DNA from 3 places in the Streptomyces sp. NPDC056347 genome. Region 2 is predicted to be linked to each of the others. Evidence: riboswitches for the same ligand, from Rfam matches in the RefSeq annotation. Region 2 holds a riboswitch; each other region holds the start of a gene.
What was found. A riboswitch is a leader RNA that binds a small molecule or an ion and turns the genes downstream of it on or off. The one in region 2 is predicted to bind cyclic di-AMP.
Positions count from the first base shown of each region.

Region 1 (7,172 bases), on a different contig from region 2:
CCTCCGGCTCCTTGTCGGCCGAGGGCAGGAAGGAGCTGATGAGGACCTTGTAGACGAAGGCGCCCACCGGGCCGCCGACCAGCGGCCCCACGATGGGCACCCAGAAGTAGAGCTCCCCGTACTGGTCCCGCCAGGCCCCGCCGTACCCGGTGAGGAAGCTCGCGAGCCTGGGGCCGAGGTCACGGGCCGGGTTGATCGCGTATCCGGCGTTGGTGCCGAAAGCCATGCCGATGGCCACCACGATGAGGCCCACGACGAACGGGCCGAGGTTGGCGCCCGGCGGCGTGTTGAGGAGATCGGTCACCGCGAAGATCAGCAGGACGAGGATCGCGGTACCGATGACCTGGTCGCGGAAGGCCCCCCACTCATGGATCGGGAGCGTGTGGTTCCCGTTGGCGGGGAGGGTGGAGAACACCCCCTGCGTCTTGACCGTGTGCCCCGGGTCGACCTGCGCCAGCGCCTCCGAGTAGTTCCACCGCACCAGCAGCGCCCCGACGAACGCGCCCGCGACCTGCGCGAGCGAGTACGGCGCCACCTTGTTCCAGGGGAAGCCCTTGAACGCGGCCAGCGAGACCGTCACCGCCGGATTGAGATGAGCGCCGCTCAGGCGGCCCGCGACGTAGACGCCCAGGGTGACGCCGAGCCCCCATGCCCAGGCGATGCTGTCGTGGTTCCCGAGGCCCCCCGGAGGTTCGGTGAGCGCACCGCCCGCCGCGACCTGGGCCACGACCCCGCAGCCGAAGAGGATGAGGATCAGCGTGCCGAGGAACTCCGCGGAGAGTTCCCCGGCGAGTCCCGAGTTCCTGAGCCGCCCCATGGGGAACCCGCTTCCTGTCGGTCCGCGAAGGCCGGTGCCATAGATCCGGATATGAGAGTAATCGGAGGTTTGTGGTTCCGCATGCGTTTCGCGGCCCGCCCGGCGCGGGGGCGCCGAGGGGAAGGGAACCCGGTGGGGGTATCGTCGGGCGCGTATCGCAGGACTCGTACGAGCCAGGATTCGAGGCAGCCGTGGATCGCGGACGGACACGCGCACCGGGAGCGTCCCGGCTGTTCGTGCTGTGCGCCGTCCTGTTCGGTCTGTTCCTCATGCACGGAGCGCCCGCCAGTGCCGTGGAGGGCTGTCACGACGCGCGGGCCATGGCCGCCGCCGCGCCGGGTGCGGCGCAGCCCGGCGGCCATGCCGCCATGGCCGCGGAGGACGGGGCCGATCGGGTGGCCGCCGCGATGCCCGTGGCGGGCGGCGAGTCCTGCGTGTTCACCCAGTCCCGGGACCGGGTGCTGCCGCTGCTGATGGCACTCGGCCTGGTGCTGCTGACCGCCGGGGTGCTGACCGGGCGCCGCGCCGCCGTACGCGGACCGGCGCGGCGGGGACCACCGCGGGCCGGCCGGCAACTGCTTCTCCAGGTGTGCGTCGCGCGGACGTGACAGGAATCCGCCGGTCCACGGCCCACGGGCCCGACCGGCCGGATCACCCTGCCCTTCCGCGCGTCACGAACGTGGCGCATCCACCTGAGAAGAGAACCGTGATGTCTGTTCTTCCGCCCTTCGCCGCCCGCCACCGTCGCACGCTCGCGACGGTCGGCACCACCGCCGCACTCGCCCTGGCCCTGACGGCCTGCGGTTCCTCCGACGACTCCTCGCACGACTCCGCCGGGCCGGGCATGGACCACGGCTCGGCCAAGGCGTCCGCCCCGGCCGCCGCCGGTACGTTCAACGACGCGGACGTGGAGTTCGCGCAGCAGATGATCCCGCACCACCAGCAGGCCATCGAGATGGCGAAGCTTGCCGACGGCCGGGCCGCCGACGCCGAGATCAAGAAGCTGGCCACCGCGATCGAGAGCGCACAGGACCCCGAGATCAACACGATGAAGGGCTGGCTCACGTCCTGGGGCAAGCCGCTGCCGGACTCCTCGATGGGTGACATGCCCGGGATGGACCATGGAACGGACGGCGCGGGCATGCCCGGAATGATGTCCGACAAGGACATGGCCGAACTCGAGGCCGCCAAGGGCAGGGACTTCGACAAGAAGTTCGCCCAGCTCATGATCGGCCACCACGAGGGCGCGGTCACCATGGCCGAGGACGAGCAGAAGCAGGGCAGGAACGCCGACGCGAAGAAGCTCGCCGAAGCCGTCGTCACGGCCCAGACCGCGGAGATCGAGCAGATGAACAAGATCATCGACCGGCTCTGACCCCGACAGGAGCCGTGGGCGCGGAGAGCAGTTCGGCCACCTCCTGCGGGGATGTCTCGCGCAGCCCCTCCTCGACCAGCAGCCACCGCGTCGTGCCGACCGCTTCCAGGAACGGCAGGTCGTGACTGGCGATCAGCAGTGCGCCTTCGTAGGCCTCCAGCGCGCTGGTCAGCTGCCGCACGCTCGCGATGTCGAGGTTGTTGGTCGGCTCGTCCATCATCAGCAGCTGCGGCGCCGGTGCGGCGAGCATCGTCGCGGCGAGCGCGGCACGGAACCGCTCGCCGCCCGAGAGGGTGCCCGCCGGCTGCTCGGCGCGTTTTCCCTGGAACAGGAAGCGTGCGAGCTGGGCGCGGATGTGGTTGTCGGTGACCCCGGGGGCCATGCGGGCGGCGTTCGCCGCGACGCTCAGCTCCGGGTCCAGCACGTCGAGCCGCTGGGGGAGGAACCGCGTCGGGACGAAGGTCCTGGCCTCGCCGGACAACGGTGCCAGCTCGCCGGTGAGCGTACGCAGCAGCGTCGTCTTCCCCGCGCCGTTGCGGCCGACGAGCGCGATCCGTTCGGGCCCCTGCACCTGGAGGCGCCCTTCGCGCAGTCGGCCGAACCGGGGGCGCAGTTCGCTCACGGACAGCACGGTGCGTCCGGTGGGCACCGCCGTGTGCGGCAGGCTCACCCGGATCTCGGCATCGTCGCGGATCGCGTCCGCTGCCTCCTCCCGTCGCTCGCGAGCCTCGCCGAGCCGTTCCTCGTGAACGCCGCGGAGCTTGCCCGCCGACTCCTGGGCGGACCGCTTGCGGCGGCCTGCCAGGATCTTCGGCAGCCCGCCCTCCGCCTCGGCCTTCCTGCCGGCGCGCTGACGCCTGGCCAGTTTCGTGCGAGTCTCCTCCAGCTCGCGTTTCTGGCGGCGTACGTCCGCCTCGGCGGCACGGAGCGTCCGTCCGGCGGCCTCCTGTTCGGCGGCCACGGCCTCCTGGTAGGCGGACCAGCCGCCGCCGTACCAGTTCACCGATCCGGCGCGCAGCTCGGCGATGCGGTCCACGCGCTCCAGCAGTTCGCGGTCGTGGCTGACCACGATCAGTACGCCCGAGTGCCAGGAGTCGACGGCCCCGTACAGCCTCTGGCGGGCGAACAGGTCCAGGTTGTTGGTGGGTTCGTCCAGGAGCAGGACGTCGGGCCGTTCCAGCAGCAGCGCCGCGAGGCGCAGCAGCACGGTCTCCCCGCCGGACAACTCGCCCACGGTACGGTCGAGTCCGACGCCGTCGAGACCGAGCGAGCCCAGGGTCGCCAGGGCCCGCTCCTCGACGTCCCAGTCCTCGCCGATCGTCTCGAAGTGCTTCTCGTCGACGTCTCCGGACTCGATGGCCCGCAGTGCCTCGCGCCGCTCCGCGATGCCGAGCGCGCGGTCCACCCGCAGGGCGGTGTCGAGGGTGATGTTCTGCGGCAGATGGGCGAGGCTGCCGCCGATGGTCACCGAGCCCTCGGACGGGCGCAGTTGACCGGTGAGCAACCGCAGCAGGGTGGACTTGCCCGCACCGTTGTTGCCGACGAGTCCGATCCGGCCACGGCCGACGCTCAGCGAGAGCCCGTCGAAGACCGTGGTGCCGTCCGGCCATCGGAAGGTCAGGGCGGAGCAGGTGAGGGAGGCGCTGGGCGCGGTGGGTGTCGCCATGGTTTTCCTCGCAGTCGAGTCGCATACGCAATGAACGGGGATTCGTATGCGAGCACCACGCGGCGACCGGGCAGCGGAGAAAGGGTGCGGCGGTCCTGGAGATCGATGGACGGGCCATGCACCGAGGTCGCATCCACGCGGATGCCACGGGCAGTGCGGAAGCACTGCGACAGCGTGGCGGGCGTACGGCCGGGAGCCGTACCGCGCGGTGTTCGCGGACCTCAGATGCGCAACGTCCACCTCTATCGGAGACAACAGGACATAGGAACCATAACCGCAGGGTGGAGGGGAAGGCAACGCCGGCCGGTCCGCGGGGCGACGCGCGGGACGGATCCGAAAGGCGCCTTTCGTTGTTCCGTGGCGCGAGTCACATCCTGTCGGCGGGGGTCGCGCCACGCGCTTCGGAGCCCTTTGCCCGCAAGGCTTCGGGCCCGGTCGACGCGAGTGGGGTGACCGGGAATCCAACGACTTGATCTTGTTGGTGAATTGCAAGTGGAAATTAGGGTCTTGTCCCTTTCGGTTCTTCTCGCTTACGGTCTCCGTCAATCCGGACGGAACGCCGAATCCTGCCGCTGTCCGGCGCATTCCGACCACTTGTGCACGGCAGGAGCGGGGAACCCAGGCACATCGCCGGTCCGGACACCCGGACGGCTCGGGGTGAAGTCGCGCTCCCGCGCGGCCGGGCAGCTCCAGCCCGAACCCGACAGCTCACCTCGCAGGCGACGGAGAGGAACCACCATGCGCTTCACCGCTACGTGCCGTCGTCGCACCTACGCCTCGCTGACCAGGGGTTTCATAGCCGTGGGCGCAGGGGCGGCCGTTCTGTTGCTGCCGCTGTTCGGCGCTCGGGCGGCCTCGGCGACACCGGCTCCGCCGACCGCCACCGCGTCCGCCGGGCAGCCCTCGGCGTACACGAACGATCTGGACGGCTGGATCAAGCAGTCCCTCGCGGTCATGGCCGAGCACAGCATCCCCGGCAGCTACGAGGGCATCCACCGCAACATCATGCGCGAGTCCTCGGGCAACCCGCTCGCCGTCAACGGCTGGGACTCGAACGCCGCCGCCGGAACCCCCTCCAAGGGGCTCCTCCAGATCATCGATCCGACCTTCCTCGCCTACCACGTGCCCGGCACGTCAACGGACAGCTTCGACCCCGTCGCCAACATCACCGCGGCGTGCAACTACGCCGCCGACCGCTACGGTTCCATCGACAACGTCGACGGGGCCTACTGACCTCCGTCACTCCGGGGCGGACTCCGCCGCCCGCTCCGGCTGTCCGGCGCGGGGCGGGAGGGGCACGGTGGCCGCCGCCCCGTTGCGTACCGCCTGCACCGCGGCGTCGTGCAGGCGGCGGCTGTCCTCCTCCGAACAGCACGCCACGGGGCTGCCCGCCATCGTGAACCAGTCGATCGCCCCCGAGTACTGCACCGTGATCTGGGCCGTGTCCTCGGCCCAGGTCGTGTGCACGGTCAGGTCCCCGGACAGGACACCGACCTCCTCCGTGAGCACGCCGCCGTGCCCGGAGAACACACCACAAGTCGTCCATGACGCCCAAGCCATGCATCCAGGCTGGCACCGGCGCGGCGAATGCGCGACCCATGGGTCGCACGCATTCGCCGGATGCCGGACGAGGGGGAAAATTTCCCTCGGTCCGGCCTTCGGTTCCCGCACCTGCCGATCCCCCGATGTTCCCTACACAGTTAGCGTCAAATCGTCGAAATGGATCACTGGAACAACGAATTCCGAAGGTGAACACCTCTTGACCTGCGGATCACGTCAGGATTGCATGGCGCGCTGGGAGCGACGAAACCACTCACCACGTCCTCGTCTGGAGGCGATACCGCTCCCGTGCTCAAACACCGCACCTTTTGATCGGAACCGCACGATGACCGACACGCTCAGCGCACCACAGGCGCTCGCCCCGGCGACCGGCCCCACCCCCCAGAAGCTCAAGCGCTCCATCGGCGTCGTGGGCGGCACGCTGCTCACGCTGTCCTGTGTGACGCCCGCCTCGACCCTCTTCGTGGTCGTGCCGGACCTCTTCTCCAGCCTCGGCACGTACACGGCCCTGACCATCGCCATCGGCTCGCTGCTCTGCATCGCGGTCGCCTTCTGCTACTCGGAACTGGGCACCCTCATCCCCAGCGCCGGCGGCGAGTACGCCATGGTGTCGACCATGGCGGGACGGCTCGCCGGATGGCTCGTCTTCGTGCTGTCGCTGCTGGTCGTGATGATCGTGCCCCCGGTGATCTCCATGGGGACGGCGGACTACCTGGCGCCCATCGTGCACATACCGGCCCCCGTCGCGGGCGCCGGGGTCATGCTGCTCGCCACCCTCGCCGGTCTGCTGGACCTGCGCGCCAACGCGTGGATCACCGGAATCTTCCTGGTCCTCGAAGTGATCGCGGCGGGCGTCGTCGCCGTACTGGGCTTCGCCCACACCGAGCGCGGCGGATCGGCTCTGGTGCACGGCACGGTCGCCTCCGAGGGCGGCTCCCACTCCACCGTCACCGCGATGATGGTGGTCTCCGGACTGGCCATCGCGCTCTTCATCACCCAGGGCTTCTCCACCGCCGTCTACCTCTCCGAGGAACTGGAGAACCCGCGGCGCAACGTGGCCCGCACCGTGCTCGCCACCCTCGCCATCTCCACCGCCGTCATCCTGATCCCGGTCATCGCCATCACCATGGGCGCCCCGGACCTGGAGGCCCTGACCTCCGGCGACCTCAGCACCATGGTCACCGCCTGGTCCAACTCGGCGGTCGGCACCTTCGTCAGCCTCTGCGTCGCCCTCGCGATCATCAACGCGGGCATCGTCATGGTCATCCAGAACTCCCGGGTGCTCTTCGCCTCGGCCCGCGACAAGGCATGGCCCGCACCGGTCAACAACGCCCTGGCCCGGCTCGGCCGGTTCGGCTCGCCGTGGGTCGCGACCCTGGTCGTCGGCGTACCCGGCGCGGCACTCTGCTTCGTCAACCTCGACACCCTGTACGGCGTCACCGGCGTCTCCGTCACCGCCATGTACCTGCTGGTCGCCGTCGCGGCCCTGCTCTGCCGCCGCGGCACGCACCGCGAGGCTCCGGCCTGGCGCATGCCGCTGTGGCCCGCGGTCCCCGTGCTGCTGATCGCCGTGCTGGCGTACATCCTGACCCAGCAGGAGGCCGAGTACCTGCTGTGGACCGGCGGCATCACCGCGGTCGCCACGCTCTACTGGGCGCTCTATCTGCGGCCCCGCCGCGAGACCCGCTGGCTGGTCAGCATTCCGGAGGACGTCCAGTCCTGACCGGGGCACCTTCCGTGCGGTGCGCGGCCCG
Region 1 is NZ_JBHJQP010000006.1:64,043-71,214, reverse strand. Features, by position in the region: gene ACFCV8_RS03065 (MIP/aquaporin family protein) at 1-817, opposite strand, end outside; gene ACFCV8_RS03060 (hypothetical protein) at 1,009-1,425, shown strand; gene ACFCV8_RS03055 (DUF305 domain-containing protein) at 1,527-2,192, shown strand; gene ACFCV8_RS03050 (ABC-F family ATP-binding cassette domain-containing protein) at 2,176-3,858, opposite strand; cyclic di-AMP (ydaO/yuaA leader) riboswitch at 4,406-4,593, shown strand; gene ACFCV8_RS03045 (transglycosylase SLT domain-containing protein) at 4,597-5,091, shown strand; gene ACFCV8_RS03040 (hypothetical protein) at 5,098-5,418, opposite strand; gene ACFCV8_RS03035 (APC family permease) at 5,744-7,141, shown strand.
Region 1: linked by a shared signal. The riboswitch ahead of ACFCV8_RS03045 (transglycosylase SLT domain-containing protein) and the one ahead of ACFCV8_RS16515 (NlpC/P60 family protein) in region 2 are both predicted to bind cyclic di-AMP.

Region 2 (7,172 bases):
CACCGGATGTTCCGCACCGGAGTCCAGGCCGAGATCGGCCGCACCGAGGAGACCGGCGTCGAGGTGGTCGGCGAGGCCGCCGACGTCGACCAGGCGGTCACCGTCATCACGGCGACCCGCCCCGAGGTCGTCCTCCTCGACGTCCACCTCCCGGGCGGCGGCGGCGTCGAGGTACTGCGCCGCTGCTCCTCGCTGATGGGGGCCGTCGACAATCCGGTGCGGTTCCTGGCGCTGTCCGTGTCGGACGCCGCCGAGGACGTGATCGGCGTCATCCGGGGAGGTGCCCGCGGCTATGTCACCAAGACCATCACCGGCACCGACCTGGTCGACTCGGTCTTCCGCGTCCAGGACGGCGACGCGGTGTTCTCGCCCCGGCTGGCCGGCTTCGTCCTCGACGCCTTCGCCTCCACGGACGCGCCGCCGGTCGACGAGGACCTGGACCGCCTCACCCAGCGCGAGCGCGAGGTGCTGCGGCTGATCGCCCGCGGCTACGCCTACAAGGAGATCGCCAAGCAGCTGTTCATCTCGGTGAAGACGGTCGAGTCGCACGTCTCGGCCGTGCTGCGCAAGCTCCAGCTCTCCAACCGGCACGAGCTGACCCGGTGGGCGACGGCCCGGCGGCTGGTCTGAGCCGCCGGGCCGCACGGGGCCCCGGGTCCCCGGCCCCTCACGCCGGGTCGAGCGAGATGTTCAGCTTCTCGCCGATCCGGGCGAAGCCGATGCCCGCGTAGATCCGCTCCACGGCCTCGTCGGCCGGTTCCAGCCACACCACCCGGCAGCCGCGCTCGAAGGCGGTGGCCGTCAGATGGGCGGAGAGCGCGGCGCCGATGCCCCGGCGGCGGTAGGCGTCGGCGACGGCCAGCCCGGCCAGTTCGGTGAGGCCGTCGACGGGTACGGAGCAGCCGCCCGCGGCCACCGGTACGCCGTCGAGCGTGGCGAGGGCCGCGACCCCGCCGCCCTCGGCCGCCGTGCGCAGCCACCGCGCCGTGCCGTCCTCGGGCTCGCCGGCGCCGCCGTAGCCGTGGTGCTGGACGAGGGCGGCGGCGGCGAACTCGGCGTCGGTGGCCGGTTCGCCGACCACGAGGTCCGTCACCGGTTTCGGCGCCAGCAGCCCGTCCGGGGCGCAGGCCATGATCGGGGCCCGGTTCTCGACGGTGAACCCGGCGGCCAGCAGCGCGGGTTCGACCGCGGGCGCCGAACCGGGCAGGAACTCCAGCCGGGGCAGCCGGTCGTGCGCCCGGAACGCGGCGACCAGCGCGCCGATGTCCTCGGCGGTCGGCTCCGCGTCCTGGTCGGGTATGGCGTAATTGGCGTACTTGAGGGACCAGTCGGGGTTGTACCGCACGGTGAACGGCCCGACCCGGAGATGGTCCGGGGAACGCTGGGCGAGCGTGCGGGCGTGGGTCTGGACCTCGGCGTCCATGGGCATGTCGGGTTGTCCTCGGGCCGGTTGCTCGACGGAGGGCCGCCGCGACGGCGGACGGCCCGGACCGGCGTCGGGAGCCTATGCCACCCGGGTGGCTCCCGCGAAGGGCATCTGGTCGATCGGGGCGACCCGGACCGGTGCGCCGGGGCGCGGGGCGTGGATCATCTGCCCGTTGCCGATGTAGAGCCCGACGTGGCTGATGCCGGAGAAGAAGAACACCAGGTCCCCGGGGGCGAGTTCGGACCGGCTCACCCGCCGTCCGGCATTGATCTGGGTGTACGTGGTCCGGGGCAGCGAGACCCCGGCGGAGCGCCAGGCGGCCTGGGTGAGCCCGGAGCAGTCGAAGGAGGAGGGGCCGGTGGCGCCCCACACGTACGGCTTGCCGAGCGCCCCGTACGCGAAGGCGACGGCCGCGGCGGCGCGCCCGCTGGGTGCCTGGACGGAGCCGCGCGGCAGGGAGCGGGACGCGCGGGCGGCCGAGCCCTGATCCGTGTTCTCGTACGAGGTGCGCTCGGCCGGGGTCAGCCGGTCGAGGAGACGGCGGGCCTCGGTCAGGCGGGTCGTGATCGCCGCCTTGCTCTTCCTCAGCTCCGTCCGGCGGGCGGTCAGGTCGGCGAGCTGCCCCTTGGCCTGGGCGCGCAGCGTGGCGATCCGGGCGACCTGCTGCCGGACCCGGTCGAGCGCGACGGACTGGCGGTCCGCGACCCGGTCCAGGTACGAGGCCCGCTCCAGGTACTGGTCGGGGTCGGAGGAGAGCGCCAGCTGCACGGAGGGGCCGAGGCCGCTGGTGCGGTACTGCGCGGCGGCGAAGGACCCCAGCTCCTGGCGGGAGGCGTTGAGGCGCTCGGTGCGGCGGGCGGCCTCGTCGCGCAGCGCGTCCAGGGCATGCTCCGCGGCGGCGGCCTTCTCCTTCGCCCCGTTGTACCGCTCGGTGGCGATCTCCGCCTGGTGGTAGAGCCGGTCCACCTCGGACTTGACCTGGGCGGGGGTGCGTCGCGGTTCGGCGTGGGCCGCGGAGCCGGGCAGCGCGGCGGCGGTGGCGGCGCCGGTGAGGGCGAGGGTCGCCGCGGTGCGGGCAGCAGGGCCGGTGTACAGGCGCTGCTTGGGTTTTCGATGCGCTGCCACGGGGGCGTGCGTCCTTCCTGACGACTGCCCGACGGGAGTTGCCGACGGGCCCGCCGGTACGTTCGGCGGAGTGGCCGGTCTCCGTTGACGTCGGTCGCCCGGTCCGTCAGTGACGCTAGACCCGGGACACGGGCCGGAGTCGTAATGACGCTTATTGCTCGGTTTTGGCGTGGCAACGCCGACGATTGATCGGGAAAATTACGTCAGAGTGCCGCAATTGGTACAGGTGCGAGTGAAGTGGCACGAGGGCATGTTTGCCCCGTGAAGGTGGACCTGCCTGCCGGGGGGTGATATGGCCACGGCTAGGCTGCGGCCTCATGGACGTACTCATACATGTCTTCGTCGCCCTGCACATCGTCGGCATCGCCTCCCTGCTGGGCGGATTCCTGACCCAGATGAAGTCGATGGGCGCGGGCACGGCCCGGTTCGTCCCGGCGATGCTGCACGGTGCGCTGACCATGCTGGTCACCGGTGTCGCGCTGGTCGGGATGAACGAGGCCGACGGCGGTCACGTGAACAACATCAAGATCGGCGTGAAGCTGCTGGTCCTGATCGTGGTCCTGGCGCTCGTCTACATCAAGCGGGACGAGGAGAAGGTCGACAAGGGCGCCTTCGCGGCGGTCGGCGGGCTGACGCTCGTCAACATCTTCATCGCCACGCTCTGGACCTGATGCCGTTCCCGGCTGCCGGACGGGTCCGGCAGCCGGTACGCGGTACGCGGTCCGCGCGTGCCCGCCGCCGGCTACGCGGGGCGCACGCTGCCGTAGATCGGCATGTAGTAGATCGACTCCTCGCGCACGTTCGCCCCGGGCTTCGGCGCGTGGATCATCATCCCGTCGCCCTTGTAGATGCCGACGTGGCTGATGTCGTCGTAGAAGAAGACCAGGTCACCGGGGCGCAGGTCCGCCGTGGCGACCCGGGTGCCGATCTTGACCTGGTCCCAGGTGGTGCGCGGGATGTCGACGCCCGCGGCCTTCCAGGCGGCCTGGGTCAGCCCGGAGCAGTCGTACGAGGCCGGGCCCGTCGCGCCCCACACGTACGGCTTGCCTATCTGGGCCCGGGCGAAGGCGAGGACCTGCTCGGCCTTGGTCCCGGTGCTGGTGCCGCCGTCCGTGCCGGTACCGGTGCCGGTTCCCGCGTCCGTTCCCGTACCCGTACCGCCGGATTTCTTCGCGTCCCGCGCGGCGGCCTGCTGCTTCGCCAGCTCCTCGGCCTTGCGCCGGGCCTCCGCCTCTTTCTTCCGCTCGATCTCCGCGAGCCGCGCCTTCTCCTCGGCGGTCAGCTTCGAGAGCAGCGTGCGCGCCTCGGACAGCTTCGTCCGCACGTCCTGCTTGCTGGTGCGCAGCGACGCCTGGGCCGTCGTCAGCGTCTCCAGGCTCCGTACCGCCTCGGACCGCTTCTTCGCGGTCCTCTCCTGCTGGACGCGGAAGTCCGTGACCGCCTTCTGCTGGCGGCTGGTCATCCGCTCCATGAGCTGGCTCTGGTCGAAGTACGACTGCGGGTCGTCGGCCAGGAAGAACGTGGCGGTCGGCGCGACGGAGCCGTTGCGGTACTGCGCGGCCGCGAAGGCGCCCAGCGTCCTGCGGGCGTCGTTGAGCCTGTCGGCCCGCTCGGCGACGTCCTCCAGCAGGCCCTCGACCTCGGCCCGCTGGGCGGCGGTCGCCTCCTTCGCCCGGTTGTACCGCTGGGTCGCGGTGCCCGCCTGCCGGTAGAGATCGTCGACCTTCTTCTGTACGTCCTCGACGCTCGGCCTCGGGTCGGGCGCGGCCACCGCGCTCTGCGTGGAGAGCAGTGTCACGGACGCCAGGGCCGCGGTGGTGAGCCCGACGGCCGGTGCGGTGGAGCGCACCCGGGTACGGGGCTTGCGGTGCGATGCCAAGACGGCATCTCCTTCCGTGGACCGCCTACCGGGTTAGCTGTCGGGTTCGGGCGAACGGAAGGCGCCCTACGGTCCAGATGTGGGGGAAGGACCGATTCACCCCGGTACTGCGTCCGGGTCCCCGGCTCCGGACTCCCGCGAAGGCAGCCCGGATTCGGCGCGGGCGCCCGCTCGGCGTGGTTCGCCGCAAGGGGGTCGGGCCGCCCGGTCGAGCACGCTAGCCAACCCGTGGTGCCGCTGGGAAGGTTGATGTTCGAAATGCCCGATACATTTTCGTGACCTGCGCGAAGGCGGCAAAGGCGCTCACCCACCGTGGACCGCCGCTCCCGCTCCGTACCGTCCCGGCGAACGCCCACCGGGGGACAGGGGGCAGCCCGTAGACTCGACAAGCGATGAGCAGCCTCTTTGACGACAGTTTCCTGGCCGGCCTCCAGCACTCGGAGGAACAGCCCCCGCCGCCCCCCGAGGACGCCGCACCCGAGGAGGTGCCGGAGGGTCTGTTCGAGGGCGTGTTCGACGGCCCGCCGCCCAGGGACGCCTACTACCGCGACGGCGCCCCCCGCCCCGTCATCGACCCCGCGGCGCTCCTCGACGGGCTCAACACCGAGCAGCGCGCCGCCGTCGTCCACGCGGGCTCCCCGCTGCTCATCGTCGCCGGGGCCGGCTCGGGCAAGACCCGGGTGCTGACCCACCGGATCGCCCACCTCCTCGCCGAGCGCGGGGTGCACCCCGGTCAGATCCTGGCGATCACTTTCACCAACAAGGCCGCGGGCGAGATGAAGGAGCGCGTCGAGCAGCTCGTCGGACCGCGCGCCAACGCCATGTGGGTCATGACCTTCCACAGCGCGTGCGTACGCATCCTGCGCCGCGAGTCCAAGCGGCTCGGCTTCACCTCGTCGTTCTCGATCTACGACGCGGCCGACTCCAAGCGGCTGATGGCCCTGGTCTGCCGCGACCTCGACCTCGACCCGAAGCGCTTCCCGCCGAAGTCGTTCACGGCCAAGGTCTCCAACCTGAAGAACGAGCTGATCGACGAGGAGACCTTCGCCGGCCAGGCCGCCGACGGCTTCGAGAAGACCCTCGCCCAGGCGTACGCGATGTACCAGTCCCGGCTGCGCGAGGCCAACGCGCTGGACTTCGACGACATCATCATGACGACGGTCCACCTGCTCCAGGCGTTCCCCGACGTCGCCGAGCACTACCGCCGCCGCTTCCGGCACGTCCTGGTCGACGAGTACCAGGACACCAACCACGCCCAGTACACCCTGGTGCGCGAGCTGGTCGGCCCGGCGGGCGAGGGCGACGCCCCGGCCGAGCTGTGCGTCGTCGGTGACGCGGACCAGTCGATCTACGCCTTCCGCGGCGCGACCATCCGCAACATCCTCCAGTTCGAGGAGGACTACCCCGACGCGACGACGATCCTCCTGGAGCAGAACTACCGCTCCACCCAGACGATCCTCTCCGCCGCCAACGCCGTCATCGAACGCAACGAGAGCCGCCGGCCCAAGAACCTCTGGACGAACGCCGGCACCGGCACCCGGATCACCGGCTACGTCGCCGACACCGAGCACGACGAGGCGCAGTTCGTCGCCGACGAGATCGACCGGCTGACCGACGCGGGCGACGCCAAGGCCGGTGACGTGGCGGTCTTCTACCGCACCAACGCGCAGTCCCGCGTCTTCGAGGAGATCTTCATCCGCGTCGGCCTGCCCTACAAGGTCGTCGGCGGTGTGCGCTTCTACGAGCGCAAGGAGGTCCGGGACATCCTGGCCTACCTGCGCGTCCTCGCCAACCCCGAGGACACCGTCCCGCTGCGCCGCATCCTCAACGTGCCCAAGCGCGGCATCGGCGAGCGCGCCGAGGCGATGATCGACGCGCTCTCCCTGCGCGAGAGGATCACCTTCCCGCAGGCGCTGCGCCGGGTCGACGAGGCGTACGGGATGGCCGCCCGCTCGGCCAACGCCGTCAAGCGGTTCAACACGCTGATGGAGGAGCTGCGCACGATCGTCGAGTCGGGCGCGGGCCCCGCCGTGGTCCTGGAAGCGGTCCTGGAGCGCACGGGTTACCTCGCCGAACTCCAGGCGTCCACCGACCCCCAGGACGAGACCCGGATCGAGAACCTCCAGGAACTCGCCGCGGTCGCCCTCGAATTCGAGCAGGAGCGGGGCGAGGCGGGCGAGGAGGGCGCCGGTACGCTCGCCGACTTCCTGGAGAAGGTCGCGCTCGTCGCCGACTCCGACCAGATCCCCGACGAGGACGAGGACGGCTCCGGCGTCATCACGCTGATGACCCTGCACACCGCGAAGGGCCTCGAATTCCCGGTCGTCTTCCTGACCGGCATGGAGGACGGCGTCTTCCCGCACATGCGGGCGCTGGGGCAGACGAAGGAGCTGGAGGAGGAGCGGCGGCTCGCCTACGTGGGCATCACCCGGGCCCGTGAGCGGCTCTACCTGACCCGGGCGGCTATGCGCAGCGCGTGGGGCCAGCCCTCGTACAACCCGCCGTCGCGCTTCCTGGAGGAGATCCCGGAGCAGCACCTGGAGTGGAAGCGGAAGGGCCCGATGGCGGCCTCGGCGGGCCCGACCTCGGGGATCACGTCCTCGCTGTCCTCCTCCCGCGCGCGCTCCGGACCCTCGGGCTTCGCGACCCGGCGGACCTCGGACAAGCCGACCATCGCGCTGGCGGTCGGGGACCGGGTCACGCACGACCAGTTCGGGCTGGGCACGGTGACGGCGGTCGAGG
Region 2 is NZ_JBHJQP010000061.1:32,789-39,960, forward strand. Features, by position in the region: gene ACFCV8_RS16495 (LuxR C-terminal-related transcriptional regulator) at 1-630, shown strand, start outside; gene ACFCV8_RS16500 (GNAT family N-acetyltransferase) at 668-1,429, opposite strand; gene ACFCV8_RS16505 (NlpC/P60 family protein) at 1,505-2,551, opposite strand; gene ACFCV8_RS16510 (hypothetical protein) at 2,869-3,222, shown strand; gene ACFCV8_RS16515 (NlpC/P60 family protein) at 3,294-4,430, opposite strand; cyclic di-AMP (ydaO/yuaA leader) riboswitch at 4,437-4,600, opposite strand; gene pcrA (DNA helicase PcrA) at 4,823-7,172, shown strand, end outside.

Region 3 (7,172 bases), on a different contig from region 2:
CGGCCTGACCAACATCCGGGTGGCCAACGGTGACGCGATCATCCTGCTGCGCGAGATGCTCGCACCGGACGCGCTGGACGGGCTGCGGGTGTACTTCCCCGACCCGTGGCCCAAGAAGCGGCACCACAAGCGACGGCTGATCCAGCCGGAGTTCCTGGACCTGGTGGCCGGGCGGCTGAAGCCGGGCGCGGTGCTCCACTGCGCGACCGACTGGGAGCCGTACGCCGAGCAGATGCTGGAGGTGCTGACCGCTCACCCCCGCTTCGAGAACACCGCGGCGGACGGCGGATACGCCCCCCGGCCCGCGTTCCGGCCGCTGACCCGGTTCGAGGGGCAGGGCCTCGACAAGGGCCACGTGGTGCACGACCTGCTCTTCGCCCGCGTCTGAGCCCTCGACCGACACCTCGACCGATACCGCGTCCGGCCCCGTGTCCGGCCCGTCCCGGGGCGCCGGTATGTCCGGTCGCCCCGTGGTCAGGTGTCAGTGCCGATGGTTAGGGTCGTCGGGTGGTGTCCGACGGGTCTGCAGAACAGCGACAGTCTCAGCCCGCCGTCCCGCTCCTCGAGGAGCAGCGGGTCGGCGAGATCCTGGCTGCCGTGCCGGAGCGCGGGCGCTGGCGGTACCGGCCGCGCCGGGTCGGCCTGGTGTGGCGCAGCCGGGCCTTCCGTATCGCGGCCGTGTTCACGGTCCTCGCGCTCTGCGGTCTGGCGATCCTGGCCCTGGTCCGCGACCAGACGGGCACGCAGGGCTTCCTCGTCGGCCTCGGGCTCGCCGTGCTGCCCGTGCCACTGCTGATGACCGCGTTCCGCTGGCTGGACCGGGTCGAGCCGAGTCCCTGGCGGAGTCTGCTGTTCGCCTTCGCCTGGGGAGCGTTCGCCGCCGCCCTGGTCGCGATCCTGGCGAATTCGTTCGCGACCCGGTGGATAGCCACGACCACCGCCGATCCGTCGAACGCCGACACCCTCGGGGCGACGGTGATAGCCCCGTTCGTCGAGGAGAGCGCCAAGGCCGCCGCGGTCCTGCTGATCTTCCTGTTCCGAAGACGGCAGTTCACCGGGATCGTCGACGGCATCGTGATCGCGGGGCTCACCGCGAGCGGCTTCGCCTTCACCGAGAACATCCTGTACCTCGGCAACGCCTTCGGCGAGGACCAGCAGATCGGTCACTCGGGCGTCCCGGCGATGACGGCCGCGACGTTCTTCGTGCGGGCGGTCCTGTCGCCGTTCGCGCACCCGCTCTTCACGTCGCTGACCGGCATAGGCTTCGGGCTCGCCGCGGCGAGCCCGCGCGGCCAGAAGCTCCGCCGGGTCCTGCTGCCGCTGCTCGGGCTCGTCCTCGCGATGGGCATGCACGCGCTGTGGAACGGGTCGGCGGTCTTCAGCCCGCTGGGTTTCTACGCGGTGTACGGGGTGTTCATGGTCCCGGTCTTCGGTCTGGTGACCTGGCTGGCGATCTCGTCGCGCTACCGGAAGCTCCGTACGCTCTGTGCCGAGCTGCCCGCCTACGCGGCGGCCGGCTGGCTCACCCCTGCGGAGCCGCTCGCGCTCGCCTCGATGCGGGCCCGCGGCATGGCCCGCGACATGGCCCGTCACTGGCGCACGGTCGCGGCCGGGGGGAGCGCGGCGGCGAAGGCGGAGGGCAAGGCGGCCGCCCACGCCGTCGCGGAGTACGAGTCCTTCGCGACGGCGCTGGCCTCGCTGCGGCTGCGGGCCCGCCGCGGGGAGGCGGGCCCGGACTTCGCCGAACGGGAGCTGGAGCTGCTGCACCACCTGTGGCAGCGCCGGGAGGTGGCCGCCCCGGCCCTCGCCCACGCGGCGCAGGCGACGGGCCGGCTGCGCCCCCACCGCCAGCCGCCGTTCCCGCCCCACGCGCAGTACGCCCAGCCGGGCCCGTACCCGTACGCGCAACAGCCCGGCCCGTACGCGGGACCGCACGCGCAACAGCCGGGCCCGTACGCCCGGTCCGCCGCGTACCCGCACGGCCCGTCGTACACCGCGTACCCGCGGTACGGGCCGTACCCGCAGCAGTACAACGCGTACCAGCCGCCGTACGACCCGCATCCGCGGCACACGCCATAGGTCAGGCGGACGCCTCGGTGAGCTCGGCCAGCTCCTGCTCGGTCAGCGAGAGGTCGGCGACGGCCACCAGCGCGGGCAGCTGCTCGACCGTACGGGCCGAGGCGATCGGCGCGGCCACGGTCGGCCGGGAGGCCAGCCAGGCCAGCGCGACGGTCGCGACCTGCGCGTCGTGGGCCGCGGCCACCTTGTCCAGCGCCGCCAGGACCTTCTGCCCCCGCTCCGAGTCCCGGTACTGCGTCACTCTGCCGGCCCGCGCGCTCTCCACCTCGACGCCCGGGCGGTACTTGCCGGTGAGGAAGCCGGAGGCGAGGGCGAAGTACGGCACGGCGGCCAGTCCGGCACGGGCGGCCGTGTCCTGGAGCCCGCCCTCGTACGTGTCGCGGGAGACCAGGTTGTAGTGCGGCTGGAGGGCGACGTAGCGGGCCAGCCCCTCGCGCTCCGAGAAGTCCAGCGAGGCCTGGAGCCGCTCGGGGCTGATGTTGGAGGCGGCGATCTCCCGGACCTTGCCCTCCTTCACCAGCTCGTCCAGGGCCGTGATGATCTCCTCCACGGGGACGGACTCGTCGTCGAAGTGCGTGTAGTAGAGATCGATGCGGTCGGTTCCGAGCCTGCGCAGCGACGCCTCGGCCGCGGCCTTGATGTTGGCCGGGGAGAGCCCCTTGTAATCGGGGTGGGTGGAGACCTTGGTGGCGATGACGAGGTCGTCGCGGTCGGATCGGGAGGCGAGCCACTTCCCGATCACCGTCTCCGATTCCCCGCCCTTGTTGCCCGGAACCCAGGCGGAGTAGCCGTCGGCGGTGTCGACGAAGTTGCCCCCGGCCGCGGTGTACGCGTCCAGCACTGCGAACGACTGCGCCTCGTCGGCCGTCCAGCCGAAGACGTTGCCACCGAGTGCGAGCGGGAAGACCTGGAGACTCGAGGAGCCCAGCGGGCGTAGAGAAGTCATGAGTGGATCAACGAATCCCGGCGAGCCCGCTATTCCGCGATTCCGGGCGGGCCCGCTGTTCCGCCCGGCGCCCCGTCCGCCCCTTCCGCCGGGGCGGAGGCCGCCCGGAACAGAGCCGGCAGCCCTGACGTCGGGGGGAGCGTCAGGGCTGCCGGGGTTCACGGGCCGGGAAACCGGCCGGGCGAGCGATTCGGGGACCGGCTCAGGCAGTGGTGCCGGCGGGACGGCTCAGGGGGTGAGGCCCTTGCTCTGGAACCAGGCCATCGGGTCGATGCCCGAACCGTCGGCGGAGTGGACTTCCAGGTGGAGATGCGGGCCGGTCACGTTGCCGGTCGCGCCGACCCGGCCGATGACCTCGCCGGTGGTGACCTTCTGGCCCACGCTGACGCCGATCGAGGACTGGTGGCAGAACCACACCTCCGTACCGTCATCCAGCTTCAGCACCGTGCGGTAGCCGTACGAACCGGCCAGGCCCGCCGAGGTGATCGTGCCGCTGTGGACGGCCTTGATCGGGGTACCGGTCGGAGCGGCGAAGTCGAGGCCGGTGTGGTGGCCGGAGGACCACATCGAACCGGCCTGGCCGTAGGTCGAGGTGATCGTGTACGAGAAGGTCGGGAGGGAGTAGCTGGCGGCGAGCTTGGCGAGCCGTACGGCCTCCGCCTTCTTCTTGGCCTCTTCCTCCGCCTTCTTCTTCTCGGCGGCGGCCTTGGCCTCGGCCGCGTCCTGCTGCTTCTTCGCCTCGGCGGCCGCCTTCTCCGCGGCGGCCTTCTCCTCGGCGGCCTTGGCCTCGGCGGCGGCCGCGTCCTGCTGCTGCTCGGCCTGCTGGAGGATGCGGGCGCGCAGTGCTTCACCGGCGTCCGTGGTGCCCTGCTCGGCCTCGGCGGTGGTGATGCCCGCGGTGGTGAGCGGGGCGGCGGCGGTGGCGGCGGCGGCCTGGTCGGCCTCGGACTCGCCGGCGAACAGGGAGCCCACGCCGGGCAGGGACTTGGCGTCCGGGAGGTTGTCCGAGATCGCGTCGGGCACCGAGATGGAGACCGGGGGCTTGCCCTGCGCGGTGGCGATGCCGCCCGCGCCGACCGCCGCTATGACGCCGACACCCAGGACCGTGGAGCTGCGGGCGAGTCCCGTGCGCTGCTTGGCGACACGGTGCCTGCCGCGCACCGGGCGGACCGTCTCCTCCGTGGGGTTCCACTCGCTCCAGCCGCGCTCGGCCTCGGCGTTGCCCGCGTCGGAACGGAAGTCGGTGGCGAACGCGGCGGTGTGGTCGGCAGTGGCGAACTCGGCGGTGCGGTCGGCCCCATGGCCGGTGCCGTGACCAGTACCGAGATCACCGTGATCGCCGTGGAACCATGAAGGGGCTTCGGGGGCAGGCTTGTTGGACGCCACGGGGGCGCACTCCTTTCCTTCCTTCTCGCCTACCGGGTTAGCTGACGGGTTCGGAGCAGGAAGGTCTCCTACGGACTCCTCCGCCTCTCACGAGGCACAGGCGCCCGATTCACCCCATGTAGGTGGTTCCCCGGTTCCCTTGCGGGATTCGGCGCTCGCGCGCGGCGCCGCCCTTGACGACGGCTGGGACGACCGCGCTGCGTTATCGAACGTTAATAGACACCGGGGCTTCATTCCAAGCTGTTCCCACTGATCGTTCACGTCTTTGGCCTGGACTTTACCGGGCATATATGTATAAACAGGGCCACTTGATCGCCGCTCAGCCGTCAACTCGTTTCTGACGTTATGTCAAATGTTATGCGGAGCGGCGCCCTTCGACTACACACCGTGGTATCGCCTTTGGGGCCGCTCATTCCTTGTCCGCGCCCACGATCGGCACGGTCCGTCGCCGGTCCGGCTGCCCCTGCGCGGGACGCACCACCGCGAGCAGCGCCATGTCGTCGGTCGTCTCGCCACCGGTGTGCAGGCGCACGTCGTCGGTCAGCGCGGAGAGCAGCTCCTCCGGCCCGGGGAAGATCCGCCCGCTCAGCCGGGCCGCCGGGTCGTAGAAGACCCCTTCGGCGTTCCGGGCCTCGGAGAGGCCGTCCGTGTAGAGGAGCAGCGTCGCCCCGTCCGGCAGCTCCCACTCGTCCGTCCGCTCCTGCCACGTACCCAGCCCCATGCCGAGCGGCAGCGCGGGCACCGAGGGCCGCAGCACCTCCAGCGCCCCGTCCGGGTGCAGCAGAATCGGTTCGGGATGCCCGCGGTTGACGATCCGTACGCGGGACAGTCCGGCCGGGATCTCGGCCAGTACGGCGGTGATGAAGCCTTCGAGCACGTCGAGCCCGCCCCGTCGCGCCTCCTCCCGGGACAGCGCCCGCTCCAGCCGTCCCGCCACCTCCGCCAGGGACGACTCCTGTTCGGCCGCCTCGCGGAACGCCCCGATGACCACGGCCACCGTCTCCACGGCCCCCAGCCCCTTGCCCCGTACGTCCCCGACCACCATCCGCACCCCGTGCGGGGTGTCCGCCACGGCGAACAGGTCGCCGCCGACGTACTCGTCCGCCTGCGCGGCCTCGTACCGTGCCGCGACCTGCAGTCCGCCGATCCGGCCGGCCGGCTGGGGCACCACCGCGCGCATGGCCGTCTCCGCGATGAACCGCGCGGAGGCCAGCTGCTCGTTGCTCCGCCGCACCACCCCGTTGATCACGACCGCGAGGACCGAGACGGTGGCCAGGGTGAGCAGTTCGATCAGCGGCACCACCTCAGGCAGCGTGCTGCTGTACAGCCGCAGCAGGACGACCGCCAGCATCGAGGCGACGGCGGTACGGACGGTACTGGCGAGCGAGAAGAACGGGGCGGCGATCAGCGGCGCGGCCACGAAGAACGGAATGGCGGTGAAGGTCTCCGGGGTGAGCCCGTCGAAGAGCACCCCGCCGAGGATCATCAGCGCGGGCAGCTTGCGTACGAAGCTCCGGCCGCGGGCCCCGCCCCCGGCGTGCCGGCCGCGCCGCTTCTCCCGCTTCCACACCAGTGGTCTCCTGCCCGGTACGCACGCGGGCGCGGACGGCGCCGTGCCCCGCCCCCAGCCTCACCGGAGGGGGACCGGGCGGCGACTCCGCGTCGGCCGAAGGAGGTACGGGCGCAGCCCCGGGGAAAACGAATCGGGCCCGGCACGCTGTATGCGTACCGGGCCCGATTCCTTCAGTAGCGGGGACAGGATTTGAACCTGCGACCTCTGGGTTATGAGCCCAGCGAGCTACCGAGCTGCTCCACCCCGCGTCGGTAAACCCAACTCTACGCCATCCCGGACGCGCTTCTGACCACCCGGGCCATCGACCGGCATCGCACAGGCAAGAGGCGCACACATATATGCGGTGATATGACTGGTTTACCCCTGTTCATCACCGCGCAGAACGCGCGTCGGCCGAGGAGAGATCCGTGGACGACTACCCCATGCTCAACCTCTTCTGGACCATGCTGGTGTTCTTCCTCTGGATCATGTGGCTGTTCCTGCTGTTCAAGGTCATCACGGACATCTTCCGCAGCCACGACCTGGGCGGCTGGGGCAAGGGGGGCTGGCTGATCCTCTCCCTGCTGCTGCCCTACATCGGCGTACTGCTGTACGTGATCTTCCGGGGCGATTCCATGGCCAAGCGCGAGGTCAAGGACGCCCAGGACCGCGAGGCCGCCTTCAAGTCGTACGTACGCGAGGCGGCCAACTCGCCCGACAGCGGTACGGGCGGGACCGGCGCCCAGCGGAGCAGCCACGCCGACGACCTGGCGAAGCTCGCCGATCTCCGTGACCGGGGCGCGCTCACGGACGAGGAGTACCAGCGGGCGAAGGCGAAGCTCCTGGTCTGAGCGGCGCCGCAGCACACGGACACCCTGAGCGACGGTCACGGACACGGCGACCGCATCATCCGATCGGTGGACCCGGCCGTCGTCCGTCGAGGGCCCGGAAGGGAGCCCGCAGGTCGACCGGGACGGGCCGGACGCGACCCGAGGATGGACGGCGGAGCGGGAACGCGGAAATCCCCGAACCGCCCGGCCGAACCCGAGGAGTCGTTCACCATGAAGAAGCTGTCGCTGCGCGCCCGTGTCCTGACCGGTGTCGCCGCCGCCGCCATCGCCGGTACCGTCGGAGTCGCCTCCGCCAGCGCGTCCACCCCGGCCGCCGCACCCGCCGCCGCGGTGAAGGCCGACGCCAAGAACCGCAACC
Region 3 is NZ_JBHJQP010000133.1:90-7,261, reverse strand. Features, by position in the region: gene trmB (tRNA (guanosine(46)-N7)-methyltransferase TrmB) at 1-388, shown strand, start outside; gene ACFCV8_RS26145 (PrsW family glutamic-type intramembrane protease) at 511-2,079, shown strand; gene ACFCV8_RS26140 (aldo/keto reductase) at 2,081-3,025, opposite strand; gene ACFCV8_RS26135 (M23 family metallopeptidase) at 3,254-4,411, opposite strand; cyclic di-AMP (ydaO/yuaA leader) riboswitch at 4,423-4,575, opposite strand; gene ACFCV8_RS26130 (PP2C family protein-serine/threonine phosphatase) at 4,821-5,981, opposite strand; tRNA gene ACFCV8_RS26125 (tRNA-Met) at 6,159-6,232, opposite strand; gene ACFCV8_RS26120 (SHOCT domain-containing protein) at 6,392-6,814, shown strand; partial or broken gene ACFCV8_RS26115 (heme-binding protein) at 7,025-7,172, shown strand, end outside.
Region 3: linked by a shared signal. The riboswitch ahead of ACFCV8_RS26135 (M23 family metallopeptidase) and the one ahead of ACFCV8_RS16515 (NlpC/P60 family protein) in region 2 are both predicted to bind cyclic di-AMP.